3 regions of the Streptomyces sp. NPDC015345 genome follow, and region 2 is predicted to be linked to each of the others. Evidence: riboswitches for the same ligand, from Rfam matches in the RefSeq annotation. Region 2 holds a riboswitch; each other region holds the start of a gene.
What was found. A riboswitch is a leader RNA that binds a small molecule or an ion and turns the genes downstream of it on or off. The one in region 2 is predicted to bind cobalamin.

Region 1 (6,921 bases), on a different contig from region 2:
CCGGCCGAAGCCCGCCTCCTCCACCATGCGTCGTAGCTCGACCGCGCTGTACACGAACCACACCAGGGTGGCCCGCGTCACCTGATCGCCCCGGACCAGGACCCAGTCGCTGCGCAGCCGCGCCCAGTCGTCCAGCACGGTGTCGGTCTGCACCATCAAGTCCTCGCCCCGCTGCACCACCTTGGGCGGGGTGACCCTACGGGCCAGCAGTTCCTTGCCGGCGAGGTCCAGGACGAGCGTGCCGCCGGGGGCCAGACAGGAGTGCATGGTGCGCAGCACACGGGCGTTGTCGGCCGGGTCCTCGAAGTACCCGAACGAAGTGAACATGCTGAGGACGACATCGAAGGCGCCCGGCGCCTCGTACTCGCGTGCGTCGGCCTGGACGTACCGGACCTGGGCACCGGTGCCGGCCGACCGCTTCCTGGCCCGGTCCAGCATGGCCGGGCTCAGATCCACTCCCGTCACATCGCAGCCCCGGTCGGCCAGCGGCACGGTGAACACACCCGGTCCGCAGCACAGGTCCAGTACCCGGGCGCTTGCGGGGAAGGACAGCAGGGGAGAGGTGTGAAGCAGTTCCTCGGCCTGCGCGTAGCGCTGCTCGGGGAAGAGGAAGTCGTAGAACTCGGTCCAGAAGCCATCGTCCTGGAACCCGCCCGTTCGTGCCATGCGGTCTCAGTGCTCCTTCGTCGTCGTCATCATGCGGGTCGGGTGTCTTGCCGGGCGCTCGCGCAGCGCCAGCAGGGCCGGAGGCAGCAATACGCACTGGGCGGCGGCCAATAGCCAGAACCAGCCGGTGTTCCCCGCCTGTTCGGTGAGGCCGTACACCTGTCCGCCGAGCACTCCGCTCGCGCAGGCGCCGAGCCCCGCGGCCAGTCGCTGCTGGCCGAAGACCACGGCGTCCGAGCGTGGGCTGTGGTGCAGCGCCTCCAGGTCGTTCTTGAGAAACAGGACGATGTCGCCCAGGGTGATCAGTGTCCCGCCCGCCAGCAGCGCGGGCCGGGTGCCGATCGCGAGGACGGCAAGCCCAGCGGCCAGGCCCGCGAAGCCGATCACGAGGGCTGTCGCGTAGGGCATGCGCCGGATCAGGCCGGACGCGAGGGGCTGTACGACGATGACCACGGTGAAGCAGAGCAGCAGGACCAGGCTGTAGAACGTGCTGGAGGCCCGCTCGACGGCGTACACCGCCAGGAAATGCTGGAAGTGGAAGTAGAGGTAGAAGGCGAGCGCGTTGGCGGCGAACGGCAAGGCCGCCACCCCGGCCAGCAGCCCCTGCCCGGCCGACTGCCCGCCGGACTCACGCGCCCCAGCCGCCGCCGGGAGGCGCGCGTGGCCCACGGTGACCAGGACGAACAGAGCCGTGACGGACACGAACAGCCAGCCGGGTGAGGACAGCACGAACGGCCCGGCGACCAGCGGCCCCACCGCCATGCCCGCGTTGAGGGCGGCATTGCCCGCCGACAGGAACGCCGGGCGGCGCTCGTCGTCCACGCCGTGCACGAGGTACGCCTTGTTGGCGGGCAGGTACAGTGCGGCGCCGCAGCACGTCAGCACCAGCGCCCCGACGGCGAGCGGCGGCCAGCGCAGGGCCAGTAGGAGGCCGACGAATCCGGCGGTGCGGATGATCAGTGCCCACAGCATCGTGCGGCGCAGCCCGATCCGGTCCGCCAGGGCCCCGCCCACGACCCCTCCGGAGAACTGCACGAGGGACGCCACGGCGAGCACGACACCGACCGTGCCGAGCCCCATCCCGAGCCGTTCGTGCAGGAACACCGACATGAACGGCAGGACCATGAAGCTGCCGAGTGGGATCAGGAACGAGCTGAGCAGCAGGAAACGCAGCGGTCCGTCGAGCGGGAACAGCGCGGCCCGCAAGCCTTCCCCGCCTGATACGCGTTCACCCACCGGACGCCTCGCGGTCGGGGGCGTCGGTCGGCGGAAGCGGCTCGGTGAGCACCCGTACGGCGTTGGCGGCGGCCACCGCGTGGTGCGTGGCCAGTTCGGCGGTCTCGGCCTCCGCGCAGACGATGCCCGCGTAACCGCGGCTGTCGGCCAGGTGTTCGATAGGGTCGCCGACAGAGGTGACCGGGTACCAGGCCGGAGACCCCGGCATGTCCGCCAGCCGGTCCAGCCCGGCGACGCCGGTGAACACCCCGGGCGCGGCCGGGTAGCCCAGCACGAAGGCGACGGCCGGACCGCCGGGCAGGTCCGCGTCCATCAGCCGGGGACGGCGGCCCAGCGCCGTCTCGATCATCGCCTCGTACACGTTGACACCCAGCGCCCGGCACATGCCCTCGCCGACCAGGGCGCCACCGATCCGGGGGTTGATCTCGACGACCTCCGGGCCGCCGGTGGTCAGGACGAACTCCACGTGCGCGAAGCGGTCGGTGTAGCCGATCGCCGCCAGCACCTCATCGAGCCATCGCTCCAGGATGTGCCGCCGCGCCTCTGGGAAGGCCACGGGGAACGCGGTGATCTCCTCCCGGAAGTACGGCTCCGGTGACATGAGCCGGCTGGAGACGCCCAGCAGCCGGGTCCGGCCCGCCCAGGTGAGGGTCTCGGCGCTGTATACCGGTCCGCTGAAGTACGGCTCCGCGAACAGCCGTCCCTTCAGCTCCCGCCCGGTCGCCTCGTCCAGGGCCGCCACCAGTTCCGGCTCGTCGCGGACCAGCCAGACGTTCTGACTTCCGGTGCCCGCCGTGTCCTTCAGGACGGCGGGCAGACCGACCTCCTTGAGCACCAACTCCTCCCCGTGTTCCGTGACGCCCACCGCTCGTCCGCGCGTCAGCCCGGCCTCGTACAGCCGGTTGCGTACGGCCGCCTTGTCCCGGGTCAGCCGCAGGACGGCAGGATCAAGGCCGGGCAGACCCAGCCGTTCCGAGAGTTCGGCGCCGACGAGCGTCCAGGTGTCGGTGGAGCTGATCAGACCGCGCAGCCCGGGAGTCCGGTGCAGCAGGTCCGCCACGTGTTCCACGTCGAAGGTGTCGACCTCCACGACGTCGAGGGCATCCGGCGAAAGCCGCTCCAGCTCGTAGGTGTAGTACGACGGGTCGCGGGTGAGCAGTACCAGTCGCTCGCCGAACGCGTCGGCGGCGCTTACCAGATGTCCGATTCCGAAGGTGAGGGACTCCAGGCAGACGACGCTCATGCCGCTCGCTCCTTCCAGTCCGCCGGGCAGACAGCGCGTCGCCAGGACATCGTGGACCAAGGCATCGTCATCTCCTCGGGTCCGGATACTTCGACGGGTTTCAAGGCGGCGGGGTCCAGGGCCTCCGCGTGCCGGGCGAAGACGCGCTCGGCGTAGCGGTGTCCGGTGTCGGCGCCGATCACCAGGTGCAGCCGGTCGGGGTGGCGGCGCGCCTCGTGCGTGGCTGCCAGGTATCCCGCGCCGGTGGACAGCCCCGCGAAGACGGCGTGCTCGCGCAGCAGGGCGATCGTGCCGGACATGGCGTGGGTGAAGTCCAGCCAGTGGAGGGCGTCGTAGAGGTGGTGGCGGACGTTGTCGAAGACGATCGACGACCCGATGCCGGCGATGATCGCCTCGGGGTCCTGGTGGTCCTGGCTGCCGAAGGTGACGCTCCCGAAGGGCTGCACGCCGACCAGCCTCACCGAGGGGTCCGTGGCGCGCAGGCGCTCCACGAGGCCGCCCGTCGAGGCCCCGGAGCCCACGCCTCCCACGACGGTCAGCGCGGCCTGGGGAAACGCGGTCGTGATCCGGTCGGCGACCTCGTGGTAGCCGAGGTAGTGGATGTCGTCGTGGTATTGGCGCATCCAGTGGCAGCCCGGGTGTTCGGCCAGGATCTCCCGCACGCGCCGCACGCGTAACTCCTGGTCCAGCTGCAGGTTCTCCGAGGGCCTGACCTGTTCCACGGTGGCGCCGAGAATCTCCAGCTGGGCGCGCGTGGTGGTATCGACGGTGGTGGACGCGACGATGTGGCAGCGCATGTCGTAGCGGTGGCAGGCCAGTGCCAGGGCGTAGGCGTAGATGCCGCTGGAGCTGTCGATCAGGGTCTGTCCCGGGCGGACCGTGCCCCGCTCCAGGAGGTGGCGGACGGCGGCGAGCGCCGAGTAGATCTTCATCGACTCGAACCGGATCAGGACGAGACCGTCGGTGAGCCGGACGAGGTCGGGGATTTTCAGGGCATCGGCGATGTGGGGGTGAATCACCCGTAACCTCCTTGGGCGAAGGAACACTGGTGGCCGAGCGAGTGGAGGTAGGCGGACAGGTCCGACTCGACGTCGGAGCCGGGGCGGTTGGGGAAGAGGCAGCCGATCAGGCAGCCCGTGTGGGCGACGAAGGTGCCGTCGGCGACGAACCGCTCGCGGTGGGCGAGCATGCTGTCGAACGTCGCCTTGGGCAGCACGTTCTGCGACAGGGCGGCGCTGGCCGAGTGGCCGGAGGCGAAGCCTTTGAACGGATCCGTCCGGCAGCGCTCGTACTCCTCCCCGTGCCGCCGGTATTGCTCAAGGAGAAGGTCGGTGACGGTGGTGGTGTCCACCGTCCCGGGCCCGGTGATGTATGCGGTGTGGAAGCCGATGTCCGTGCCCAGCCGCCGGATCACACGGTGTCGGCCGCTGAGGTACAGCGCGAACTCGCCGAGAAAGACACCGTCGGCCCGCTCGATCCCCGTCAGGATTCCGAGCACCACGCCCGTGTCGTACGGCAGGGCGAAGAGCCGGAACAGACAGCGTGGTGTCGCCACGATGTCGGCGGTGGAAGTCGCCGTCCGCAGCGGGCCCTGACAGAGCTCGCCCAGGGTGCCGTGGCAGACGCCGGACACGGTGCGTCCCGGCTGCTGCCGCGTCTCGCCGGACTCCCGGGCGGGTGTCAGCATCGTCCCGTCCGGTCCGCCGAAGGGCAGGCCGACCGGCATCTGGCACGGATGACGGGAGCTCGCGTGGTCACGGACATGTGCTCCTCCTGGTCCCGAATCCCCGAATGAGGACGGGAAGGAGGCGTGGCGCAGCAAACGCCGCACAGCCGTCCGTACCGCCAACCCAGTCCTCGAGGTCACCGTGCACAACCCGCGTGTCAGGCGCGGGCGCAGTGGCAGGTCTTCGGACTCGTGGGCCGGCTCACCGGAGATCCGGCGGGCACCTACCGGCCATCGCTTCCCCGGCCCCATTCAGACATGGGCCCAGTGCTGTTGACGGCTTTCGTTCCCACTCACCGCTGCGGGACAGTCCCGGATTTCCACCGGGTTCCCTCTTGCGTCGCGCCGCCGAGTGCCCGGTCGGACAGGAGGCGCGAACCGACTGCGCGCATCAGCGTAGGGCGGCTCACGCCACCGCGGCAGGGGCACACCCCCGGTTGTCCGAATGTGACGGTACACGGGACGGCATCCGAATCCATGGCAGCCAATCGTCCGCAGAAGATGCTCTGGCCGGATGTGGACTCCGTAACTTCGGTCACCTGGGCCACACTTGGTTCTCCCATGACACTGCACACCGCCCGTCGGTGTCCCGCGCCCCGGAAGGCTCAGGATGCTGCGAGAAATGACGCCGGGAGACGACGGCGCGATCGAGCCGCCCTCTCGCGACCGGCGTCCGGCTGACCGCGTCTCCCTGCGCGCCGATCTGCGGGCCGCGCTGCCCGACGCGGGTGCCGCGGTCCTGGTGACGGTGGCCGTCTTCGCGTTCCTGTACGTGCGCATGGAGTCGGGTGACTCGGCGACGGTCGCGGTCATGCCGTTCATGGACGACCCGGCCACGTACTGGATGTACCTGCTCAGCCAGGCATTCGGCTGGTCGGGCCTGCTGTGGGCCTGGGGCACGGTCATGCTCGGTCTGCTGCTGTCCGGGCCACGCCCCGCCCGGCCACCGGTCTCCCGGCAGGTCCTGGAACGCTGGCACCGCACCACGAGCCTGACCGCGATGGCCCTGATGTTCGCCCACGCGCTGATGTTCGCGGCCGAACTCGTACGCTACGAGGCCCGGCTGGCTTGGGCCGAACGGCTGTGGGCGGGATTCGCGGACACGTTCGTGCCCGGCTGGTACGACTCCGGCACCGGCCAGATCGCCATCCCCATCGGCCAGGGGGCCCTCTACCTGGCCGTCCCGCTCGGGCTGCTGTTCTACGTTCGGCACCGCATCGGCGCGAACACCTGGCGGCGATTGCACCGTTTCGTGATCGTCGTGTACGTGCTGAGCGTGTGGCACACCCTGTTGTACGGCACCAACGTCTGGTACGGCGAGTGGCCGCGCACCGTTCTGTGGCTACTGCAACTCCCCGTCGCCGCCTTGCTGTTGCTGCGCCTGCTGCGGCCCGCCCGGCGGTCCGAGCAACTGGGCCCACTGAGACGCCGCGAGGGCGTCTCACTGCTGGGCCGGGCTGTGCGTGCCGCCGGACGGGTAGCCGCCGGGGCGGTGGTGGTGGGTCTGCTCATCGTGGTGGCGTCCGGCCATGACGGGGGCCGGGAACGGCCGGCCGAGCCGGCCTCGACGAGCCCGCACGCTCACGAGCCCGAGTGATCCACGGCGCTGCCGGTCTGGTGCGGCCCGCGAGCACGACCGCCCGCATATGGGTGACCGGTTGGTCTCATGACTGTGGCTCGGCCTGGTCAACGACCCGGCCGCGACGGAGGACATCACCGCCTGGGTACGGGCAGGCGGCCCCGGCGTCGCTCCCCGACCGGAGATCCTGGACCTGTCCGCCTTTGCCCCACCGCGCCGCCGCACGGCTCCGTGAACGGCGGACAGCGCTGCGGGTCAGAGAGGCAGCGGGGCGAGCCCGCGGGCGGGATGGCGCGGGCCGATGAAGACGACGATGCCCTTGCCGCCGGGGGAGGGATGGGTGGCCTGGACCCAGCCCTGGCGGCGGTAGAAGGCCATGGCCTGTGGTGCCTGGACCGAGGTGAGCAGCCAGGAGCGGCCCTCGGGGGCGCCCTCGGTGACCGCCGCCAGTAGGTTTCCGGCGAGCCCGCT
Region 2 (12,046 bases):
GCACTGCGGCGACGAAGCCGCGCAGCGTCAGGAGAGTGAAGGGCAGGATCATCACCATGTAGAAGAGGGTGAGCGGGATCAGGCTGTTCAGCATGTCCGCGTCGCGCACGATGATGTAGATGGCGATGACCATGACTTCCCAGGGCGCCATCTGGGCGAGCATGAAGCCGATGATGAAGCCGCGCCGCCCCTTGAAGCGCATCCGGGCGAGGGCGAACGCCGCGGTGACGCCGATGATGAGCGAGAAGACGACCGCGCAGACCGTGACGGTGATGGAGTTGCCGACCATGGTCCAGAAGTGGTCGGCGGCCATGGCCGTCCTGAAGTGCTCGAACGTGGCGTCGGTCGGGAACCAGACCGGGTCCTCGCTGATGATGTCGCCGGTCGGCTTGAAGGCCGTCGCGAACATCCAGTAGACGGGGAAGGTGAAGAGCAGGAAGAGAACGACGGCGGTCAGATTGGGCCAGATCCGGCCCAGCGGCGAGCGCTTCACAGCTCGTCCTCCTCTTGCTTGAGCACGATCCGCAGGTAGTACGAGGTGATGGCCAGCAGGATGACGATGGTGAGCATCGCGATCGCGGCACCCATGCCGAAGTGCTGGTTGCCCATGCCCTCGATGTAGGCGTAGACGGGCAGGATCTCGGTGAGCCGGTCCGGGCCGCCCTCGTTGAGGGTGAAGACCTGGACGAACGCCTTGAAGACCCAGATGATCTCCAGGAACGTCGTGGCGTAGAGGAAGGGCCGCAGGTACGGCATGGTCACCGAGGTGAACTGCTTCCAGGCACCTGCGCCGTCCAGCGAGGCGGCCTCGTACAGCTCCTTGGGGATGGTCGTCGTGGCGGCGTAGAGGTTGATCGCCACGAAGGGGATCGACTGCCAGACGATGAGCAGCAGGACCACGAAGAAGGTCGAGTACTGCGTGGCCAGCCAGTCGTGGTCGGCCATCGACTCGAAGCCGACCTTGGCGAGTACCCAGTTGACGACGCCGAAACGCTGCGCGAACAGCCACTGGTAGACGGTGGTGGAGGCGACGACGGGCATCGCCCAGGCGAGCACGAGCCCGACCAGGAGCAGCGTGCGCATCTTCCGGCCGAGCCGGGCGAGCAGCAGGCCGACCAGCGTGCCGAGGATCATGATCAGTACGACGTTGGCGGCGGTGAAGGCCACCGAGCGGCCGGTGACCCGCCAGAAGTCCTCGCCGGTGAGGACCTCCTTGTAGTTGTCGAATCCGTTCCACTCCGTGAGGTGCAGAATGAACTGCCTCATGTTGAGGTTCTGGAACGACAGGATCCCGTTGCTGACCAGCGGCCAGCCGAGCAGCAGCAGGGTGGCGACGATCGCGGGGGCCAGGAGCAGATAGGGCGTCAGGCCGGCGAGACGCCCCGGGGCCGCGCGCGGGCCACGTGGTCGTGGTCCGCCGTCAGGTGTCTGCACCTCCGTCGGGCCGGAGGGCGGCCGTTCGGTCTTCTGCACGGTCATGCTCGCCATCTCTTTCGTGGGCATCGCGGCGGTACGCAGAGGTGTGCCGGGGGCGGCGAGGGCGTGTCACCCGCCGCCCCCGGCAAGAGGAGCGTCCTTACTGCTTCTGCGACAGGCGCTTGTTCAGCTCGCCCTCGACCTGCTTGGCGGCCTCGGCAGGCGACTTACCGTTGAGCACCGCGGTCATGTAGTTCTTGATCGGGTTCGGCGGGTTCTCGACCGCGCCCCACTCGGGGATCAGCGGGGTGATGCCGCCGCCGGGGGTGGCCGGGGTCATGGCCTTGGCGGCCGGGTTGCCCTTGAGGGCGGACTCCAGCGACTCCTTGTTCGGGATGACGCCGCCTTCCTTGGCGAACTGACCCTCGAACTTGTCGGACAGCGCGATCTTCAGGAACTCCTTGGCCAGCTCCTGCTTCTTGCTGGTCGCGGCGACGGCGAGGTTGGAGCCGCCGAGGAAGACGCCCTCGGGCTTGTCCGCCGTGGCACCCGGGATCGTGAAGTAGCCGATGTCCTTCGCGATCTTCTTGTCCGTCTTGATCGCGAGGTCCGCCTCCCACGGCATGCCGATGAAGGTGGCCGTCTTGCCCTTGCCGAAGACCTCGCCCTGCTGCGGGGTGGCCTCATCCTTGTTCTTGGGGGCCTTGGAGAGCTTCTGGAACTCCTGGTACGTCTTCATGGCCTTGGCGACCTTGGGGTCGGCCAGGTTGGAGACGTACTTGTCGCCGTCCTTCTTGACCAGCTCGGCGCCCTCACCGATGGTCAGGCCGACGAAGTGGTACCAGAACTGGCCCGGCATGTAGATCGGCTCGGCGTCGGTCTTCGCGCCGATCTGCTTGAGGTCCTTCAGGAACTGCTCGCGGGTCTTGGGGGTGTCCTTGATGCCCGCCTCGGCCCAGATCTTCTTGTTGTAGATCACGACGCGGTTGAGGACGAACCACGGGGCGGCGTACTGCTTGCCGTCGATGACCGAGGCCTTGTTCATCGACTCGGTCCAGTCGGCGCCGATCGACTCCTTGAGGTCACCCAGCTCGGCGAGGCCACCCGTCTTGGCGTAGGCGGCGGTCTGGGTGTTGCCGATCTCGAAGACGTCCGGCGGGTTCTCCTCGGAGAGGGCCGTGGTCAGCTTCTGCTGGATGCCGTTCCACTGCTGGACCTCGAACTTCAGCTTCGCGCCGGTCTTCTTCTCGAAGGCCGCCGTGACATCCTTCTGCCACTTGTCCGGCGTCGAACCGTCCATCGCCCAGAGCGTCAGCGTCTCGCCCTTGAAGCCGTCGGCCCCGCCGGACTTCTTGTCCCCGTCGTCACTGCCGCAGGCCGCGACCGAGACCAACATGCCCGCGACACCGATGGCCGCTATGAGCTTGCGCTTCACGTCACCCTCCTCAAGGGATGCCAGTCAACCCCCCACCCGCAGCGACCTAATGGACCGAGATCTGCCCGTGGGACTGGAACCTGGTCTTTAATGGTGTAGACCAGTACGGGGAGCTTGGCCTAGACCTTTAGGGGTGTCAAGGGTGTATAAGAAGGGCTGTCGCGTCCGTTATCGGACCGACACCTGAGCGAGTAAGACTTGCTCGGCCCGTACCGTGCCACGATGTGAGCCGCGACAGACGGAGGAGCCGGTGACGGCAGCAGCACAGGAGCCGGGAAGGGTGGCCATGGGCACCGAAGCGGGCAGTACCGGGACCGACGGGGGCACTTCTTCGGAGGCCCCCAGCGTCGGCCGCACCGCGCGCGTGCCCAAGTACTACCGCCTGAAGCGGCACTTGCTCGACATGACGGAGACGCTGCCGCCCGGCACCCCCGTCCCCCCGGAGCGGACGCTCGCCGCCGAGTTCGACACCTCCCGCACCACGGTCCGCCAGGCCTTGCAGGAGCTGGTCGTCGAGGGCCGCCTGGAGCGGATCCAGGGCAAGGGCACCTTCGTCGCCAAGCCGAAGGTGTCGCAGGCCCTCCAACTCACCTCGTACACCGAGGACATGCGGGCGCAGGGCCTCGAGCCCACCTCGCAGCTCCTGGACGTCGGCTACATCACCGCCGACGACACCCTCGCCGGACTGCTCGACATCGGCGCGGGCAGCCGCGTCCTGCGCATCGAGCGGCTGCGTCTGGCCAACGGCGAGGCCATGGCCATCGAGACCACGCACCTGTCGGCCAAGCGCTTCCCGGCGCTGCGCCGGTCCCTGGTCAAGTACACCTCGCTCTACACGGCCCTCGCCGAGGTGTACGACGTGCGTCTCGCCGAGGCCGAGGAGACCATCGAGACCTCGCTGGCCACCCCGCGCGAGGCGGGCCTGCTCGGCACCGACGTCGGCCTGCCGATGCTGCTGCTGTCCCGGCACTCGCTGGACGCCGCGGGCCGGCCGGTGGAGTGGGTGCGCTCGGTCTACCGCGGCGACCGCTACAAGTTCGTGGCCCGCCTCAAGCGCCCCACGGACTGACCCGCGCACCGGGGGTCTGGCGCGGATCACCTCACTGCTCTACGTTCCTCCCGTCATCGCGTGAACGTCTTCGCACGATGAACGTCATCGCATGGTGAACGGGAGGACGACCCGGTGCGCAGAGCAGAACCCCGATCCATCGTCGTCTGGACCCTCGTCGCGCTGGTCGGCGCCGCGGGCTGGACCGTCCTCGCGCTCGCGCGCGACGAGGAGGTGTCGGCCGCCTGGATGGTGGCGGCGGCCCTCGGCTCGTACGCCATCGCGTACCGCTTCTACTCCAAGTTCATCGCGTACAAGGTCCTGAAGGTCGACCGGACCCGGGCCACGCCCGCCGAGCGGCTCGACAACGGCATCGACTTCCATCCGACCGACCGGCGCGTGCTGCTCGGCCACCACTTCGCGGCGATCGCGGGCGCGGGGCCACTGGTGGGGCCCGTGCTCGCCGCCCAGATGGGGTATCTGCCGGGCACCATCTGGATCGTCGTCGGCGTGATCTTCGCGGGCGCCGTACAGGACATGGTCGTGCTGTTCTTCTCGACGCGGCGGGACGGCAAGTCGCTCGGGCAGATGGCGCGGGACGAGATCGGGCCGTTCGGCGGGGCCGCCGCGCTGCTCGCCGCGTTCGCCATCATGATCATCCTGCTCGGGGTGCTCGCGCTCGTCATCGTCAACGCGCTCGCCGAGTCGCCGTGGGGCACCTTCTCCATCGCGATGACCATCCCGATCGCCCTGCTCATGGGCTTCTACCTGCGGGTGCTGCGTCCGGGGCGGGTCAGCGAGGTCTCCCTCATCGGCATCGCGCTGCTGCTCGTCGCGCTGGTCGCCGGGCGCTGGGTCGCCGAGTCCTCGCTCGCGGACACCTTCACGCTCGCGCCCTCGACGCTGGTCATCTGGCTGGTCGCGTACGGCTTCATCGCCTCGATCCTGCCGGTGTGGATGCTGCTCGCGCCGCGCGACTACCTCTCCACGTTCATGAAGATCGGCACCATCCTGCTGCTCGCGCTCGGCGTCGTCATCGCCCTGCCGACGCTGAAGATGGACCCGGTGACCGACTTCGCCTCGCGCGGCGACGGGCCCGTCTTCGCCGGCTCGCTCTTCCCCTTCGTCTTCATCACCATCGCCTGCGGAGCCCTGTCCGGCTTCCACGCGCTGATCTCCTCGGGCACGACGCCGAAGATGATCCAGAAGGAGACGCAGGTCCGGATGATCGGGTACGGCTCCATGCTGATGGAGTCGGCCGTCGCGATCATGGCGCTCGTCGCCGCCTCGATCATCGACCCCGGGCTGTACTTCGCGATGAACGCGCCGGCGGGTGTCGTCGGCGACACCGTCCAGGAGGCGTCGAAGGCCGTCGCGAACTTCGGGTACAGCATCTCCCCCGCCGACCTGGCGCAGGCCGCCAAGAACGTGGAGGAGTCCTCGCTGCTCTCGCGCACGGGCGGGGCGCCCACGCTCGCGGTCGGCGTCTCGGAGATCTTCTCGCAGGTCACCGGCGGCTCGATGCGGGCCTTCTGGTACCACTTCGCGATCATGTTCGAGGCGCTGTTCATCCTGACCGCGCTCGACGCGGGCACGCGCGTGGGCCGCTTCATGCTCCAGGACATGCTCGGGAACGTCTACAAGCCGTTCAAGAGGGTGAGTTGGAAGCCGGGCCTGGTGCTGACCAGCGCCGCCGTCACCGGTCTGTGGGGGTACTTCCTGTGGGTCGGCGTCCACGAGCCGCTCGGCGGGATCAACCAGCTCTTCCCGATCTTCGGCATCGCCAACCAGCTCCTCGCCGCCGTCGCCCTCACCGTCTGCACGACGCTGCTCGTGAAGTCCGGGCGCCTCAAGTGGGCCTGGATCACGGCGGTCCCGCTCGCCTGGGACGCCACCGTGACGCTCACCGCGAGCTGGCAGAAGGTCTTCTCCGGGGACCCGCGCGTGGGCTTCTTCACGCAGCGCTCGATCTACCAGGACGCCATCGACGACGGCAAGGTCCTGCCGCCCGCCAAGTCCATGGACGACATGCACACCGTCGTCACCAACTCCACGGTGGACGGCGTCCTTTCGGCGGCGCTGGCGCTGCTCATCGTCATCGTGATCGCCGACGCGGCGCGGGTCTGCCTCAAGCACCTCCGCGACCCCGAGGCCTCCCGGTTGAGCGAGGCTCCGTACGTGGAGTCGAAGTTGACGGCCCCGGCCGGACTCTTCCCGACCGCCGAGGAGAAGCGGGAAGCGCGGCGGGACGAGAAGCGGGAGCCGGTGCGATGACCTGGCTGCTGCGCGGGGTGCGCTGGATGCGGTGGTACGTCCGTGAGCTGACCGACGAGTCGGCGTACGAGCGGTACGTGGCGCACGTGCGCAAGGACCATCCGGCCGCAACCGTCCCCAGTCGCCGCGCCTTTGAGCGGATGCGGACGGACCGCCAGGAGTCGGACCCCCGCCAGGGGTTCCGCTGCTGCTGAGCAGGCACGTCGGGCACTTCGAGTCCCGTCCGTTATTCGGACAGGGGTTCCATACCGCGAGACTCTCGCTTAGATTTCCCGCACGTTAAGCATGGGATAAGTGAGGGAACGGAGCCGCGATATGTCAGATGCGCCTGAAGTGAACAGACCGGTGGTCACGCCGGTCCGCGTGGTCGTCGCCGTCTGCCTTGTCGCGCCGTTCGTGGCGATGCTCTGGGTGAGTTCCTACGCCAGGATCGAACCGACCCTCATCGGCATCCCGTTCTTCTACTGGTACCAGATGCTGTGGGTCGTCATCTCCACGGTGCTCACGATGATCGCGTACAAGCTGTGGCAGCGTGACCAGCGCGCCCGCAAGGAAGGTGCGCGGTCATGAACGGCGGAGTCAACGGCGTCGCGCTCGCCGTCTTCATCTTCTTCTTCATAGCGGTCACGGTCATGGGCTTCCTGGCCGCCCGCTGGCGCAAGGCCGAGAACGACCAGAGCCTGGACGAATGGGGCCTCGGCGGCAGGTCGTTCGGCACCTGGGTCACATGGTTCCTGCTCGGCGGCGACCTCTACACCGCGTACACCTTCGTGGCCGTCCCCGCGGCGATCTACGCGGCGGGCGCGGCCGGGTTCTTCGCGGTGCCCTACACCATCCTCGTCTACCCGCTGATCTTCACCTTCCTGCCGCGCCTGTGGTCGGTCTCGCACAAGCACGGCTATGTGACCACCTCGGACTTCGTGCGCGGGCGCTTCGGGTCGAAGGGGCTCTCGCTGGCCGTCGCGGTCACCGGCATCCTCGCCACGATGCCCTACATCGCGCTCCAACTCGTCGGCATCCAGGCCGTCCTCGACGTCATGGGCGTCGGCGGCGGCCCGGACACCAACTGGTTCATCAAGGACCTGCCGCTCCTGATCGCCTTCGCGGTGCTCGCCGCGTACACCTACTCGTCGGGGTTGCGCGCGCCCGCGCTGATCGCGTTCGTGAAGGACGGGCTGATCTACCTCGTCATCGTCGTCGCGATCATCTACATCCCGATCAAACTGGGCGGCTTCGACGACATCTTCGCCAAGGCCGGTGACGCCTTCGCGCAGACCAACCCGGCGACCGACAAGCCGCGTGGCGCGCTCGCGCCCGCCGAGGCCGGGCAGTGGACGTACGCCACGCTCGCGCTCGGCTCGGCCCTCGCGCTGTTCATGTACCCGCACTCGATCACGGCGACGCTCTCCTCGAAGAGCCGCAACGTGATCCGCCGCAACACCACCATCCTGCCGCTGTATTCACTGATGCTCGGCCTGCTGGCGCTGCTCGGCTTCATGGCGATCGCGGCGGGCATCAAGGTGGACAACGGCCAGCTGGCCATCCCGCAGCTCTTCGAGACCATGTTCCCGGACTGGTTCACGGGCGTGGCCTTCGCGGCCATCGGCATCGGCGCGCTGGTCCCGGCGGCCATCATGTCGATCGCGGCCGCGAACCTCTTCACCCGCAACATCTACAAGGACTTCCTCAAGCCCGACGCGACGCCCGCGCAGGAGACCAAGGTCTCCAAGCTGGTCTCGCTGCTGGTGAAGGTCGGCGCGCTCGCCTTCGTCCTCACCATGGACAAGACCGTCGCGATCAACTTCCAGCTGCTCGGCGGCATCTGGATCCTCCAGACGATGCCCGCGCTGGTCGGCGGCCTGTTCACCCGGTGGTTCCACCGCTGGGCGCTCCTCGCCGGCTGGGCGGTCGGCATGGTCTACGGCACGCTGGCGGCGTACGGCGTCGCGTCTCCGACGCAGAAGCACTTCGGCGGCTCCTCCGACACGATCCCTGGCATCGGCGAGATCGGCTACATCGGCCTCACCGCGTTCGTCCTGAACGTCATCGTCACCGTGGTCCTCACCTTCGTCCTGAAGGCGCTGAAGGCCCCGGACGGCATCGACGAGACCTCGCCCGGTGACTACACCGCGGACGCGGGCGACCCGGGCGTCATCCAGGAACTGCCCAAGGCGACCGCGGGCGCCGGGCACTGAGCCCTTCCCCACCCGCACCGACAAAGGCCGCCGGAAAACCGGCGGCCTTTGTCGTACCCGTGTTGCACACTGCGCCTCATGGATACGACGACCATCACGATCAGGCAGGCCCGCCCCGAGGAGTACGAGGCGCTGGGCGCCCTCACCGCACAGGCCTATCTCGACGACGAACACCTGGACTTCGGGGCGGAGGACCCCTATCTGGACGTGCTGCGCGACGTGGCGGCGCGCGCGGCCGCGGCGGAGGTCCTGGTGGCGGAGGCGGACGGGACCGTACTCGGCTGCGTCACCTACGTCCCCTCCGGCGGGCCCATGGCCGACATAGCGCGCGAGAGCGAGGCGGAGATCCGCATGCTGGCCGTCTCCTCCGAGGCGCGCGGCCGGGGCGCCGGCGAGACGCTCGTACGGGAGTGCGTGCGGCGCGCCAAGGAGGCTGGCCGCACCGGGCTCGTCCTGTCCACGCAGACGTCGATGCACGCCGCCCACCGGCTGTACGGGCGCCTCGGCTTCGTACGGACGCCCGAGCGCGACTGGCGGCCGATCGAGACCGTGCCGCTGCTCGCCTACGCGTTGACTCTCTGAGCCCACCCGACTCCCCCTGCGCACCGACACAAGATGTGGGGCCGCCTCAGGAACCCGACACAAGATGTATGCTCGTGCTCGCTGTCGCCGCAGGGGAATCCGGTGCAAGTCCGGAACTGTCCCGCAACGGTGCATGTGTACGTATTGCGCGTACGCGGAGTCCGAGGACCTGCCGACAGTGCACCCGTGCCGTCCGGCCCGGGTGCCGACCGTCCGGGCCTCGTGGAGTGGGCCGGTGGACGCGGTACGCCGCCCTGCCCGGGTGCGCCCGTGTGTGCCCGCCCCCCTCCTCCTGGCCCAGAGCCGAGCGAGGGAGTGCCCCCACGTGACCATCGCGCCTGCCGAACCCGCGTCAGCGCCGTCGACGCCCACCGCCCAGGGTGCCGAGGGAACCGACGGGCCAGGGGCCGCGCTGCTGCGCACCCTGACCGATCTCACCGCCGACCTTCCCGACGCCGACCCCGGCCGGGTCGCCGCCGCCGCGCTGCGCGGCCGCTCGGCCAGGGCCGACGCGTCGGAGCTGCGGGAGCTCGCGACCGAGGCGGCCGCGGGGCTCATCGCCGAGGACCCGGCGTACTCGAAGCTGGCGGCCCGGCTCCTGTCGATCGGCATCCGCGAGGAGGCGGCGACGCAGGGCGTGCGCTCCTTCACCGACTCCGTGGCGGTCGGCCACCGCGAGGGCCTGATCGCCGACCGCACGGCCCAGTTCGTGACGGCGCACGCGGCCCGGCTCGACGCGCTGGTGGACGCCGCGCTCGCCGCCGGCGCGGACTTCCGCTTCGAGTACTTCGGCCTGCGCACCCTGCACAGCCGCTATCTGCTGCGCCACCCGATCACCCGGCAGGTCATCGAGACCCCGCAGCACTTCATGCTGCGCGTCGCGAGCGGCCTGGCCAAGGACGAGGGCGCCGCGGCCGTGGACGAGGTCGCCGCGCTGTACGGCCTGATGAGCCGCCTGGACTACCTGCCGTCCTCACCGACGCTCTTCAACTCCGGCACCCGCCACCCGCAGATGTCCTCCTGCTACCTCCTCGACTCCCCGCTCGACGAGCTGGACTCGATCTACGACCGCTACCACCAGGTCGCGCGGCTCTCCAAGCACGCGGGCGGCATCGGACTCTCGTACTCCCGCATCCGTTCCCGGGGTTCGCTGATCCGCGGCACGAACGGGCACTCCAACGGCATCGTGCCGTTCCTGAAGACCCTGGACGCCTCGGTCGCCGCCGTGAACCAGGGCGGCCGGCGCAAGGGCGCGGCCGCGGTCTACCTGGAGACGTGGCACTCCGACATCGAGGAGTTCCTCGAACTGCGCGACAACACCGGTGAGGACGCGCGCCGCACGCACAACCTCAACCTCGCGCACTGGATCCCGGACGAGTTCATGCGCCGGGTCGCCGCCGACCAGGACTGGTCGCTGTTCTCCCCGGCCGACGTGCCCGACCTCGTCGACCTGTGGGGTGAGGAGTTCGACGCCGCCTACCGCGGGGCCGAGGCCGCCGGGCTCGCGAAGAAGACCATCCCGGCCCGGGACCTGTACGGCCGCATGATGCGCACCCTCGCGCAGACCGGCAACGGCTGGATGACGTTCAAGGACGCCGCCAACCGCACCGCCAACCAGACGGCGGAGCCCGGCCACACCGTGCACTCCTCGAACCTCTGCACCGAGATCCTGGAGGTGACGGACGACGGCGAGACGGCGGTCTGCAACCTCGGCTCGGTGAACCTCGGCGCCTTCGTGGAGGACGGCGACCTCGCCTGGGACCGGCTCGACGAGACCGTCCGCACCGCCGTCACCTTCCTCGACCGCGTCGTCGACATCAACTTCTACCCGACCGAGCAGGCCGGGCGCTCCAACGCCAAGTGGCGCCCGGTCGGCCTCGGCGCGATGGGCCTCCAGGACGTCTTCTTCCAGCTGAAGCTGCCGTTCGACTCCCCCGAGGCGCGCGCCCTGTCCACCCGCATCGCCGAGCGGATCATGCTCGCCGCGTACGAGGCGTCGGCCGACCTCGCCGAGCGCGAGGGCCCGCTGCCCGCCTGGGAGAAGACCCGTACCGCGCGCGGCGTCCTGCACCCCGACCACTACGGCGTCGAGTTGACCTGGCCCGAGCGGTGGGCGGCCCTGCGCGCCCGTATCGCCACGACCGGCATGCGCAATTCGCTCCTGCTCGCGATCGCGCCGACCGCCACCATCGCGTCCATCGCGGGCGTGTACGAGTGCATCGAGCCGCAGGTCTCCAACCTCTTCAAGCGCGAGACGCTGTCCGGCGAGTTCCTCCAGGTCAACGCCTACCTGGTGGACGAGCTGAAGCGGCTCGGCGTCTGGGACACGCAGACCCGCGAGGCGCTGCGCGAGGCCAACGGCTCGGTGCAGGGCTTCGGCTGGATCCCCGAGGACGTCCGCGCGCTCTACCGCACGGCCTGGGAGATCCCGCAGCGCGGCCTGATCGACATGGCCGCCGCGCGCACCCCGTTCCTCGACCAGGCGCAGTCCCTGAACCTGTTCCTGGAGACGCCGACCATCGGCAAGCTCTCCTCGATGTACGCGTACGCCTGGCAGCAGGGCCTGAAGACGACGTACTACCTGCGCTCGCGCCCCGCCACGCGCATCGCCCGCGCGGCCGGTGGCTCGAACGCCACAGCCGCCCCCGTACCCGCGCAGGTCACGGCCGAAGAGGCCGTCGCCTGCTCCCTGGAAAACCCCGAGTCCTGCGAGGCCTGCCAGTAATGAGCACGACGACGAACAGCGAGAAGAACCTTCTCGACCCGGGCTTCGAGCTGACCCTGCGCCCCATGCGCTACCCGGACTTCTACGAGCGCTACCGGGACGCGATCAAGAACACCTGGACGGTGGAGGAGGTCGACCTCCACTCGGACGTCGCCGACCTGGCGAAGATGACGCCCGAGGAGCAGCACCTGATCGGCCGCCTGGTCGCGTTCTTCGCGACCGGTGACTCGATCGTCTCCAACAACCTGGTGCTGACGCTCTACAAGCACATCAACTCCCCCGAGGCGCGGCTGTACTTGAGCCGTCAGCTCTTCGAGGAGGCCGTGCACGTCCAGTTCTATCTGACGCTGCTCGACACCTATCTGCCCGAC
Region 3 (12,046 bases), on a different contig from region 2:
GTCAGGAGCCAGACAGCTCACCACGGACGGCGCGTGCGGCGGCGACCAGGTTCTCCAGCGATGCGCGGGTCTCCGGCCAGGCCCGTGTCTTCAGGCCGCAGTCCGGGTTGACCCACAGGCGGTCGGCGGGGATGGCCTCAAGGCCGGTCCTGAGCAGCGCGGCCGCCTCCTCGGCGGAGGGGACGCGCGGCGAGTGGATGTCCCAGACACCGGGGCCGGCCTCGCGGGGGTAGCCGTGCGAGGCGAGCTCGTGGGCGACCTGCATGTGGGAGCGGGCGGCCTCCAGGCTGATGACGTCGGCGTCGAGGTCGTCGATGGCCTGGACGATGTCGCCGAACTCGGCGTAGCACATGTGGGTGTGGATCTGGGTGTCCGGGCGTACGCCACCGGTCGTGAGACGGAACGCCTCCGTCGCCCAGGCGAGGTAGGCCGGGTGGTCGGCGGCGCGGAGCGGCAGCGTTTCCCGCAGGGCGGGCTCGTCGACCTGGATGACGGCCGTGCCCGCCGCCTCCAGGTCGGCCACCTCGTCGCGCAGGGCGAGGGCGACTTGGCGGGCGGTCTCACCGAGCGGCTGGTCGTCGCGGACGAAGGACCAGGCGAGCATGGTGACGGGCCCGGTGAGCATGCCCTTGACGGGCCTGGAGGTCAGGGACTGGGCGTACGTCGTCCAGCGCACCGTCATCGCCTCGGGGCGGGAGATGTCGCCGGCGAGGATCGGCGGCCGGACGTAGCGGGTTCCGTACGACTGGACCCAGCCGTGCTGCGTGGCGAGGTAGCCGGTGAGCTGTTCGGCGAAGTACTGGACCATGTCGTTGCGTTCGGGCTCGCCGTGGACGAGGACGTCGAGGCCAGCCTTCTCCTGGTACGAGATCACTTCTTGGATCTCCGCCTTGATTCGCTCCTCGTAGCCGGCCGCGTCGATCACAGCAGCACGCAAGTCGGCGCGGGCAGCGCGCAGTTCGGTGGTCTGCGGGAAGGACCCGATGGTGGTGGTCGGCAGGAGCGGCAGGCCGAGGCGGGACCGCTGGGCGGCGGCCCGTCCGGCGTACGGCTGGGACCGGCGGGCGTCCGCGTCGGACACCGCGGCGGCGCGGGAGCGGACGGCGGGGTCGCGGGTGATGGGGGAGTTGGCCCGGGAGGCGAGGACGGCCCGGTTGGCAGTGAGGCGGCCGGTGATGGCATCGGTGCCCTGGGACAGGCCCGCGGCCAGGGTGACGATCTCCGCCGTCTTCTGCCGGGCGAAGGCGAGCCAGCGCAGGATGTGCGGGTCGATGTCCTTCTCGGCCGCCGCGTCGAGCGGCACGTGGAGGAGGGAGCAGGAGGCGGAGACGTCGACGCGGTCGGCGAGGCCGAGCAGAGTGCCGAGCGTGGACAGGGACTTCTCCAGGTCGTTGCTCCAGATGTTGCGCCCGTCGACCACGCCGGCGACGAGCCGCTTGCCGGGGAGACCGCCGGCGGCGGCCAGCGCTTCCAGGTTGGCGGCGGCGGGGCCGGTGAAGTCGAGCGCCAGTCCTTCGACGGGTGCCTTGGCGAGGACGGGCAGTGCCTCGCCGAGGCGGTCGAAGTAGGTGGCGACGAGCAGCTTCGGCCGGTCGGCGAGACCGCCGAGGTCGCGGTAGGCGCGGGTGGCCGCGTTCAGTTCGGCGGGGGTACGGTCCTGGACCAGCGTCGGCTCGTCGAGCTGGACCCATTCCGCCCCGGCGGCCCGCAGGTCGGCCAGCACCTCGGTGTACACCGGCAGCAGCCGGTCCAGCAGGGTGAGCGGGTCGAAGTCCGCGGCCACGCCCGGGGCCGGCTTGGCGAGCAGGAGGTAGGTGACGGGACCGACGAGCACCGGCCGTGCGCTGAGCCCGAGAGCGAGGGCTTCCTTGAGTTCCGCGACCTGCTTGCGCGCGTCAGCCGTGAAGACGGTGTCGGGGCCGAGCTCGGGCACCAGGTAGTGGTAGTTGGTGTCGAACCACTTGGTCATCTCCAGCGGCGCCACGTCCTGGGTGCCCCGCGCCATCGCGAAGTACCCGTCGAGGGCGTCCGCCTCGACGGCGGCGCGGTGGCGCTCGGGAACGGCGCCGACCATGACGGTGGTGTCGAGGACGTGGTCGTAGTACGAGAAGTCGCCGGTCGGCACCTCGTGGAGGCCGGCGCCGGAGAGGTGCTGCCAGTGGGTTCGGCGCAGTTCGGCGGCGGTGGAGTGGAGGGCGTCGGCGGTGACGCGGCCCTTCCAGTACCCCTCGATCGCCTTCTTGAGCTCCCGCTTCTGCCCTTGACGGGGGTAGCCGTACACGGTGGCCCGCGCTGCCGTGGCTGCTGACTTCGTGGTCACGGAGATCTCCTTCGCGAGATGAATCCCTGAGATCCCGGGGACGGGACGAGAGCGCGAAGGGGCGAAAGACCGCCAGGGGCGAGCGCGCGGCGCGGCGCGGTCGTCCGCCTGGTTGTGTTCGCCGACCCGCCCTCGAGGTCACCGGAATATCCGCGCGCGGAATCGTCCGCGTGCGGGCAACGGGCAGGTCTTCGGACTCGCGGGCACGTCCTCCTTGGGGGAGGGCACCTACTGGCCGTCGCTTCCCGGGTCAGGTACTCGGACCCAGTGCGTATGACGGCGGTCGTTCCCGCTCACCGCTGCGGGGCAGTCCCGGATTCCCACCGGGTTCCCTCTTACGACGCCTCCCGCCTGGCGGACGGGGCGAACCAGCTGCACGCGCCACCTTAAGGGCACCGTCCAGGGCGTGGTGGCTGTTGTCCACGATCCGGATCGTGAAAATGAGACACCTCGGCTGTCAGGGGGCGAGGGCGAGCCGAAGGGGCGGGAGGCGTCACTTCGCCTCCCGCCCCTTCCGCGTGGAGCGCCGGATTCTCGCCGCAGCGGCCTCATCGGGTGAGCACAGCCCAGCTCCCTGCCGCGGTCGACGTCCGTAGCGGACGGGTGGCGGTTCCTGCCCTCCTGCTGGCGGACCAGTTCGCGTAGCAGGCCGTTGGGCTGGGCGAGACGCCGTCCTTCTGCCACTTGGCGAAGTAGCCGTAGACGCTCTGGTGCGGCGGGAAGTCGTGTGGGGGACAGACCCACTGGCAGCCGGTGCGGTCCACATGGAGGATCGCGTTCATGATCTCGCGCAGCTCATGCCGTGGCGGCGGCCGAAGTCCAGGGCGCGGCCGTGACGTTCGAAGCGCCAGGCGGACAGCACCGGCTCGATCAGCTCCCAGCGGGCATCCGTCAGATCACTTGGATACGCGCAGCACCAGACCCACTCGACGATCTTTCCGTGAACCTCAAGGAGCCACAGGGCGGTGTGCTGGCCGACGTCTAAAGAGGTACAACATTTGCCTACAGCTTGTAGGTGTATCTATATTGGCCATAGGCATACCTGAGGTAGGTGATGGTTATGGTTCGGGCAGGACTGAACCCGGAGCGGCTGACGCTCGCTGGAGCGGAACTCGCCGATGAGGTCGGTTTCGATCAGGTGACCCTGTCCGCGCTCGCCCGGCGTTTCGACGTGAAGCCGGCGAGCCTGTACGCGCATGTGAAGAACTCCCACGAGCTCAAGACCCGGATTGCGCTGTTCGCGCTGGAGGAACTCGCCGACCGGGTCGGCGACGCCGTGGCCGGACGCGCGGGCAAGGACGCCCTAACGGCCTTCGCGAACGCCTACCGGGACTACGCCCGGGTGCACCCCGGCCGGTATGAAGCAGCGCGGTACCGGCTCGACCCGCAGACCGCCGCGGCCAGCGCCGGCGTCCGGCACGCGCAGATGACACGGGCGATCCTGCGCGGCTACGACCTGGCCGAGCCGGACCAGACGCACGCGGTCCGCATGCTGGGCAGTGTCTTCCACGGCTACGCCTCCCTGGAGGCAGCCGGTGCCTTCGACCACACCGACATCGCCGCGCAGCAGTCCTGGGCCTGGGCCCTGGACTGCCTCGACGCCGCGTTGCGGAGCCGGACCACCACCCCCTGACCGGCTGCGTCACCTGGGCCGGCTTACCCATGCCGGCCCAGGCACCCACCCCTGAATGAGAAGGCTTTGAGGCAATGAGCATCGAACAGAACCTGATCACCACCCCCCTCACCGCCGACTTCCTGCGCGGACACCTCGACGTGGAAGAAACCGCCCACGGCCTGCTACCGCACAGGCTGCCCGCCTGGGCGCGCCGCCAGATCCCCGACGACCTGCTTGCCGTGGCCGAGGTCCAGCCCTCCGGTGTCCGGCTGGCGTTCCGTACCAGCGCCACCACCATCCACCTGGACACCCTGCCGACCAAACGCGCCTACCGGGGCTTCCCGCCTCCGCCGGACGGCGTCTACGACCTCTTGGTCGACGGCCGCCTCACCGCCCAGGCCACTGTGGACGGCGGGAATCTGCGCACCGTCACCGACATGCGGACCCAGACCGCGGAATTCACCCCGGGCCCCGTCGGCACCGCCCACTTCACCGACCTCCCCGTCGGCGAGAAGGACATCGAGATCTGGCTCCCGCACGCGGAGATCACCGAGGTCATCGCCCTGCGCACCGACGCCCCCGTCGAGCCGGCCCCGAAGACCGGGCGCCGGGTGTGGCTGCATCACGGCAGCTCCATCAGCCACGGATCCAACGCCGTCTTCCCCAGCACCATCTGGCCCGCCCTGGCCGCCTCCGCAGGCGATGTGGAGCTGATCAACCTTGGATTTGGTGGCAGCGCACTGGTCGACCCGTTCACCGCCCGCGCGATCCGCGACACCCCCGCGGACCTGATCAGCCTCAAGCTCGGTATCAACGTCGTCAACAGCGACGCCATGCGCCTGCGCGCCTTCGCCCCCGCCATCCACGGTTTCCTCGACACCATCCGCGAGGGCCACCCCACAACCCCCCTGCTCCTGGTCTCCCCTGTCCTGTGTCCGACCCACGAGAACACCCCCGGACCTCTCATGCCGGACCTCTCCGATGGAACCCTGAAGTTCAAGGCCACCGGCGATCCGGCCGAGACCGCCGCCGGACGGCTGACGCTCACGATCGTCCGCGACGTCCTGGCCGACATCGTCAAGCAGCGGTCCACCGAAGACCCCAACCTCCACTACCTCAACGGACTTGACCTCTACGGCGAGAGCGACCACGACGAGTTCCCCCTGCCGGACGCGATCCACCCCAGCCCCGAAGGCCACCGCCGCATCGGCGAGAACTTCGCCAAGCGCGTCTTCGCAGACAACGGGCCCTTCGCCGTCACAACTGGGTGACCCGTATACCCGCGGCCGGCAGGGGGCGTGATGGCTGGCTGCCCTGTACCGCACCACTTCGTAGGCGAACAGGACTCGGTCACACATGGGCCCTCGCGGTACGCCTGGCGGATCTGGCGCCGCCGTGGCAGATCGCGCGGGCGAGCCGGTGGCGGATCTCCCGGACGGTGAGCTGGTCGCCCATGCCGCCGGGAAAGAGACCGACTATTCACATACTTCCGTGGTGAACTGGTGCAGGCGGGGGATGACGCCCAAGTGGCCGGTCCCGAAGCTGTTGTCGCAAGCCATCGGTGAGAGGCTCGGCCGGCCGTCACGTTGGGCGAGATCGGTATGGGCGAGGCGGAGACAATCGACGCGGATGCGGGGTTGGATTTCCCGCGAGACCCCGCCGACGCCGTGCGCGTCCCCACTGCGTTCTGGAGTTCCGTGAACCGCCGCGACTTTCTGGCCGGATCTGGCTTCGCCGTCTCCGCCTTCACCACCCCCGTCACCAGATGGCTCGTCAACCCCACCGACGGGGTCGCCGACCACCGTGGTGGCGGCCAGGTAGGGCGGGCCGACCTCGACGAACTACGCGAGGCCGCCGACGACGCGAGGCGGTGGGACTCCAAATACGGCGGCGGGAACTGGAAGGCCAACTCCGTCACCGACTGCCTCGACCACCGGGCAGGACCGCTTCTGCAGGGCTCCTTCTCCGAGGTGATCGGCCGCGAACTCTTCAGCGTGACCGCCGAGTTGCCGCGCCTGGCTGGGTGGACGGCCTTCGACGTCGGCCAGCACGATGCCGCCCAGCGGCACTTCATCCAGGCCCTCCGCCTCGCCCGCGCCGGCGGGGACGTGCAGCTGGGCTGCTATGTCCTGACCACGATGGCGATGCAGGCCCTGATGCGCGGGTTTGGATCCGAGGATGTGGACATGGCCCAGGGCGCCTTCAACCGCGCGAAGGGCCAAGCCGTCCCCCGCGTCCTGGCGTTCACCAAGCTCATCGAGGCCCGAGCTCATGCCCGCGAGAACGACCCCCGGGCCGCCTCGAAGGCCCTGAAGACCTCCGAGGACCTGCTGGACCAGGCGAAGGACGACAGCGGCGACGAGCCTGCGTGGATCGACTTGTATCACCACGCCCGCCTCTCAGCGGACGCCGCCGAGATCTTCCGCGACCTGAAGAGCCCGAAGATGGCCCTGGCCTGGAATCAGCAGGCCGCCGCCATGCCGACCGGCGCGTTCACTCGTTCCGTCGGTATGCGGCTCGCCATCGTCGGGACCGCCCACCTGCAGGCCCGTGACCTCGACCACGGCCTCGAGCTCGGCAACCGCAGCGTCGACATCCTCGCCCGCGTCCAGTCGAGCCGGGCGAAGGACTACGTCCGCGAGCTCAATGCCGCCATCGCCCCCTGGCGGCCTCAGCCAGCCGTCCGCGAGTTCATCCACGGCACCCGCAAAGAACTCGGCGTCGCCGCGTGACTGCGTGCGCTCTCTAGGTGGTGCCGGTCCCGCCCGCTACGGCGGGACCGGCACCACATGTCGGTCTCTCGGCCAGTGGAGGACACGAGTGTCGCGCTCGCGGATGGCGTCGCCCCGTGCCCGCAGTGCCGACCGGACACGCCGCTCGGCGTACTGGAGTAGAGGACTGTCGCGACCAGGATGCCGCTACATAAGATTCGTCGATGTTCTTAAAGGGCGCGGTCTCGGTGAGTTTCTTGGTCGGCACAGTGGGCCTGGCGTGGGCGATCTCTGGCTTCATGGATGCACCCCCGTGTTCAAAGGGGCGAGGGTGTCCCGCTGCCCCAAACTCGGGCATGTACATGGTGGTGCTGTTCATCAGTGCCATCGTTCTCACCCCTGGCTTCGCGCTCGTTATACGCTGGCTGGACTGGAGGCCGCTGATGGGATTGCCCGTCGGCGGCGTCATCGGTGCGGCCGTGGCCTTGAGTAGCGGTCGGAGCCTCGGATACTGGATCGCGGCTGCGGCGCTCCTGGTGGGTGCCGGCGGTATCGCGACGGGGCTGTCCGTTGCGATCCGCTCTATCGCGACACCCCCGCAGCTCACCGGCTGAGAATGTCGTGGCGTGATCGACATGCTGCCGCCGGGCTGGCACTGCACCCTGGGGGCATGGCGAGCGCTCCGATAGTCGTCCATCCGCCTTCCCGCACTGGCGGCCGGCGGGTTACCGCGCGTGGGCACATCCTTGGCCTGGCGCACTCGGATCGCGACGTCGCGGAGTTCCTGCGCCGGGCCGGGATGCCGGACGCGGAGCAGCTGCTCGACGATCCGGCGTGGGTGACGTGGCGGGGTGGGCATGCGCACTGCTACGAAGCTGCGTGACCGACCGCTAGGCGACGACCGCGACCAGAAGAACGAGCGTGAACAGCAGCGCGGCGAAGGACATCAACCCGGCGAGCCCTGCGACCGACCCCATGACCTGGCATGACCTGCTGGCGTCGCCTGGCGGCCTTGAAAGAGGCCGGCGTCTGGGAACAGCCGCATGTGCCGTTGCTGGAGAGGCTGCGGTCGAAGACCCAGCTGGACTGGGAGCGGGCGGTGATCGACTCCTCCCACGTGCGGGCCGCCCGCAGGGGCCCAAGAGCGGGCCCAGCCCGGTCGACCGCGCACGGCCGGGCAGCAAGCACCACCTCATCGTCGACGGCCAGGGCATCCCGCTCGCAGTGTCGCTGACCGGCAAAAACCGCAATGACGTCACCCAGCTGCTGCCCTTGCTCGACAAGATCCCGGCCGTCGCGGGCCGAGTCGGCAGACCGCGTCGGCGCCCGGATGCGCTGCCGGCCGACCGCGCCTACGACCACGACATCTACCGGCGCCAGCTGTGGCAGCGCGGCATCCGGCCTGGCGGCACCGGCCTGGGTACCTTCCGCTACGTCGTCGAGCGCACCATCGCCTGGCTCCACGGCTTCCGCCACCTACGCATCCGCTGGGAAAGACGCGACGACATCCACGAAGCATTCCTCGGCCTCGCCGTCTGCCTGATCACCTACCGCCACGTCCAACGGCTTTGTTGGGGACAGTTAGGTCCTGTGCCGGAAGTGCTCGGAGTTGCCCGCTGCGGCGGCATGGGCTCACTCCTTCAAGATGTAGAAGTGGATGGGGGTGTTCGGCGTGAAGCCGATACGCGGGTATACGGGGGCCCCGGCGACGGTCGCATGCAAAGTGGCGCGGGTCAGCCCGGTGGCCCGGGCACCCTCGTACAGTGCCTTGCGCGTGACTGCCTCGCCGTAGCCCCTGCGCTGCCACTGCGGGTCGGTGGCGACGAAGGCCACGAAGAGACGGCCCTGCACTTCGACCGTCGCGGCGCACGCCACCGGAACGTCGCCTCGCATGCCCAGGTACGCGTACACCTCGCTCTTCCAGTGCGCGGACCCGACCAGGCCGTCGCGGCCTTCCTCCAAGGGGAACCCGTAGGCGCGCGATTGAAGGTCCGCATAGGACCGCAAGTGCTCGTCGGTGCGCACACGCACGAAGGTCAGGTCGGGGTGGACCGGGTCGGGGACGGGCAGCAGGTCTCCGGCCATGCCCCTGCCGGGGAAGGCGTACTGCAGGCCGGCCTGGTCGGCCGCCGTGGCCAGCGCGGCGCGGGCCTCGTCGTCGAGCAGGCCCTCGAAGAGCCACAGGAAGCCCGGGTGCTTCTTCCCGCGCATGATGTCCGCCGCTTGGCCCAGACGCTGGGCGACGAGATCCGCTCCTGCTCCTGGCTCGGTCAGGGTGATGCAGTTGTAGAACGAGAATCGGCAGTCGGCCCAGCGGACGGCGATGCCGGGGAGGTCACGTACATCCGCGTCCGCATCGCGGTCGAGCACCATGGCGCGCCAGGCCACGGTGAGTTGCTCTGCCGATTCGATGGACTCCGTCAGGCCAGTCACCGTACTCCCCGGGATCGTTGAGGTCTGATGTTGTTGGGATTGTTGAGGTTGTTGCGGGCGTTGAGGTCGTGTCGTCGTCATCAGATGATGCCTTCGAACCGATTGTCCTCGGCTGGGGAGTGGGATCGGGGCACGTGGTAGGAGCTGCGCCCGAAGCGCCGCCACAGGGCGGCGATGAGGAAGGCCACCACTACGGCGACGGGGGTGTAGTTGAAGGTGGTGGCGGTGATCGGGCTGCTCTGCGGCAGCAGGAACAGCACCGTGACCGCAGCCGCCCACACCACCGCCACCCAGCCGATGGGCCGGCTCCAGCGGCCCAAGTGCCAGGGTCCGGGGGTGAATCGATCACGGTGCAGCAGTCGCAGCAGCACCGGGATGGCGTAGGCCGAGGTGAACCCCACGACCGAGATGGCGGTCACCGCGGAGAACGCCGTGTTGGAGTACAAGGAAGGCAGTGCGAGCACGAAGGCCACGGCGACCGCGAGCCAGACCGCGTTGGCGGGGATGGCGGTGCGGCGGCTGACCTTCTTCCAGCGCGCCGATCCGGGCAGGGCGCCGTCCCGCGAGAAGGCGTAGATCATCCGGCTGGCGCTGGCGGTCACGGTGTATCCGCACAGGAACTGGGCCACGATGATCACCAGTAGCAGGGCCTTGGCCGCGGCCATGCCCAGCGCCTCCAGAAGGATCTGCGCCACCGGTACACCGGTCGGACTGTCCAGCGTCGTGGTGTAGTCCTGGACGGCGAACAGCAGCGTGGTCAGCAGGATGCCGCCGGCGATCCAGGACACCGCCACCGAGCGGAAGACGCCGCGGGCCGCGGCGACGGAGGCGTGGTTGGTCTCCTCGCTCAAGTGGGCCGAGGTGTCATAGCCGGCCAGGGCGAAGACCGGCAGCAGCATGCCCAGCAGAATCACGTACACCGGGGCGCTCCAACCGGTGTTGTTGGTGAACTCGGAGAAGACGAAGCCGGCCGACTGGTGGTGGGAGGGCACGAGCGTCAGGGAGCCGATGATGACGACGGCCCCTGCCAGATGCCACCACGCGCTCAAGGACGTCAGGATGTTCATCAGCCGGGTGCCGAAGAGGTTCAGGATCGCGTGCAGGGCGAGGATGACCGCGTACAGGGCCAGCAGGGAGCCCGGGGACGGCGTGTAACCGAATTGCAGGTTCATCCACGCCGCGGTGAACGTCGCTATGCCGTAGTCCTGGGCGGCGATTCCGCCGAGCAGGCCCAGGAGGTTGAGCCAGCCGGTGTACCAGCTCCAGCGCTCGCCTCCGAGTTGACGGGCCATGTAGTACAGGCCGCCGCTGGTGGGGTAGCGGGAGGTGATCTCCGCCAGGGAAGCGGCCAGGCACAACACCAGCGGCCCGACGGCGAGCCAGCCCCACGTGATCACCGCGGGGCCTCCCGAGTTGAGGCCGTAGCCGAACAGCAGCAAGGTCCCCGACATGATCGAGATGACCGACAGGGAGGCCGAGAAATTGCCGAAAGCCCCCATACGGCGGTGCAGTTGCTGGGTGTAACCCAGCGACTGGAGGAGGCGCGCGTCCTCCTCGTCGTTGTCGACCGGGTTCGGCTGCTGGCGCGGTGTTCTTACCGAAGTCATTGGTTCTCCGCACGGGAAAGCTGACGAGCTGACATGGGGGACACGGGTGACATGAGGGGCGGCAGGTGGTTACCGGGCCGTCGACCTGACGGGGTGGGCCGGGTCGGCGGTCATGGGTGTTCTCCCGTATGCCGCAGGTGGGATCTCAGGCAGGCGACACGGTCCTCCTCGAATGCCTTCCGCCACTGGTCCTGCGGGTACCGGGCGTCGTAATGCCACGGGGCGGGGGTGGCGAAGTCGCCGATGGCGTCGAACACCTCGGTGGCCCACTGAGCGAAGCCGCCTCTCGCCAAGGCGTAGGCGAGGTAGTTCAGATCCAGCTGGGAACTGGTGGCGGGCTCGCGCTTCCGGAACCAGCCCTCGAACGCCTGCGTGACCGCCCGGGTGATGTCCTCCTTGGTCCACAGCAGGTTCAGCATGACCTCGGCGCCGTTGTCCCGTCGCTCCCGGTGCTCCTGTACACGGGCGTAGAGGGGCAGCAGAAGCAGTGGCGAGTCGGGCGGTGCGAAGGAGGCCGCCCAGCGGGCGAAATCCGTCGCGACGGCCTGCCGCCCCGCCGGGCCTGGGCGGGCCTGGAGCGCCTGGGACATGCGGTGCCATGCTTCGCGGTTGAACGGATCTCGTCGGTGCACTTCGGAGAGCAGGCCCCACGGCCCGCCGGGCAGCAGATACTCATGGGGCGGGGGAGCCACCTGGTGCTCCGGGTAGCGTCCTGCGATGTCCGTTTCGGCCAGGGCCAGGCGGCATATCCAGGGCACCGAGTCATGCGGATTGCCCTCACTCGCCTTGTGGCACGCGTCCCGGGCCCGGGCCACCAGCTTGTCCAGGTCCCCCGCCTTCCGGTAGTCGCGCGCCCAGTTCTTCCGGTGGGCCTGCAGCACTCGTTCGGTGGCGACCCTGGCGTACATCACCCGGGCAGCGAGGCTCTCCGGTTCCTCTTTCAGCCACAACTCCACGACGTTGGCCTGAGCCGCGACAACTCCCAGCACCTGCGTACGGGATGTCCACTGCGGCCAGTTGCCCGTCCGGGCCAGCACCTGCCGCATCCGCAGCCAGTAGCCCGCCTGAATGTCCTGCACTGCCGCAGAGAGGTCCGTGTCTCGACCGGCCGGGTTCACCCCGCCGGCCGGGGCGGAAGTCTCCATCAGCGCCCCCCTGGCCCGGCGGGCTCGTGCGGTGCCCGCAGTGGCACGTCGTGCGCCTTCAGTCGGCATTCCTGCGCCCGACAGGCAGCAGGGGCGGCGTCCTCGGGCGCGACCCGGTGGCGCAGCGCGCGGCCCGGCTGCGCGAGGCTTGCTCTACGCGGGGTCGCGTGCCGACCGCTGCCTCCCTGAGCGCTGCGGCTCGCCGGGCGATGCGA

Region 1: it holds a riboswitch for cobalamin, as region 2 does, so the genes downstream of both, ACF062_RS26800 (hypothetical protein) here and ACF062_RS13565 (ribonucleoside-diphosphate reductase subunit alpha) in region 2, are expected to answer to the same signal.
Region 3: it holds a riboswitch for cobalamin, as region 2 does, so the genes downstream of both, metE (5-methyltetrahydropteroyltriglutamate--homocysteine S-methyltransferase) here and ACF062_RS13565 (ribonucleoside-diphosphate reductase subunit alpha) in region 2, are expected to answer to the same signal.

Annotation. Positions count from the first base shown of each region.
Region 1 covers NZ_JBIBTX010000006.1:615,184-622,104, forward strand. Annotated here, with positions in the region: gene ACF062_RS26780 (class I SAM-dependent methyltransferase) at 1-666, opposite strand, end outside; gene ACF062_RS26785 (MFS transporter) at 673-1,872, opposite strand; gene ACF062_RS26790 (ATP-grasp domain-containing protein) at 1,895-3,145, opposite strand; gene ACF062_RS26795 (cysteine synthase family protein) at 3,142-4,164, opposite strand; gene ACF062_RS26800 (hypothetical protein) at 4,161-4,871, opposite strand; cobalamin riboswitch at 5,050-5,208, opposite strand; gene ACF062_RS26805 (ferric reductase-like transmembrane domain-containing protein) at 5,482-6,468, shown strand; partial or broken gene ACF062_RS26810 ((2Fe-2S) ferredoxin domain-containing protein) at 6,542-6,685, shown strand; gene ACF062_RS26815 (GNAT family N-acetyltransferase) at 6,706-6,921, opposite strand, start outside.
Region 2 covers NZ_JBIBTX010000003.1:273,037-285,082, forward strand. Annotated here, with positions in the region: gene ACF062_RS13520 (carbohydrate ABC transporter permease) at 1-493, opposite strand, end outside; gene ACF062_RS13525 (carbohydrate ABC transporter permease) at 490-1,479, opposite strand; gene ACF062_RS13530 (extracellular solute-binding protein) at 1,577-2,851, opposite strand; gene ACF062_RS13535 (GntR family transcriptional regulator) at 3,138-3,920, shown strand; gene ACF062_RS13540 (carbon starvation CstA family protein) at 4,035-6,173, shown strand; gene ACF062_RS13545 (YbdD/YjiX family protein) at 6,170-6,367, shown strand; gene ACF062_RS13550 (DUF3311 domain-containing protein) at 6,489-6,743, shown strand; gene mctP (monocarboxylate uptake permease MctP) at 6,740-8,368, shown strand; gene ACF062_RS13560 (GNAT family N-acetyltransferase) at 8,447-8,950, shown strand; cobalamin riboswitch at 9,002-9,142, shown strand; gene ACF062_RS13565 (ribonucleoside-diphosphate reductase subunit alpha) at 9,276-11,675, shown strand; gene ACF062_RS13570 (ribonucleotide-diphosphate reductase subunit beta) at 11,675-12,046, shown strand, end outside.
Region 3 covers NZ_JBIBTX010000006.1:622,553-634,598, forward strand. Annotated here, with positions in the region: gene metE (5-methyltetrahydropteroyltriglutamate--homocysteine S-methyltransferase) at 2-2,320, opposite strand; cobalamin riboswitch at 2,506-2,658, opposite strand; partial or broken gene ACF062_RS26825 (transposase) at 2,903-3,254, opposite strand; gene ACF062_RS26830 (TetR/AcrR family transcriptional regulator) at 3,381-3,953, shown strand; gene ACF062_RS26835 (GDSL-type esterase/lipase family protein) at 4,028-5,206, shown strand; gene ACF062_RS26840 (sporulation protein) at 5,633-6,667, shown strand; gene ACF062_RS26845 (hypothetical protein) at 7,009-7,260, shown strand; gene ACF062_RS26850 (hypothetical protein) at 7,317-7,529, shown strand; partial or broken gene ACF062_RS26855 (IS5 family transposase) at 7,629-8,209, shown strand; gene ACF062_RS26860 (GNAT family N-acetyltransferase) at 8,279-9,079, opposite strand; gene ACF062_RS26865 (amino acid permease) at 9,160-10,686, opposite strand; gene ACF062_RS26870 (hypothetical protein) at 10,797-11,765, opposite strand.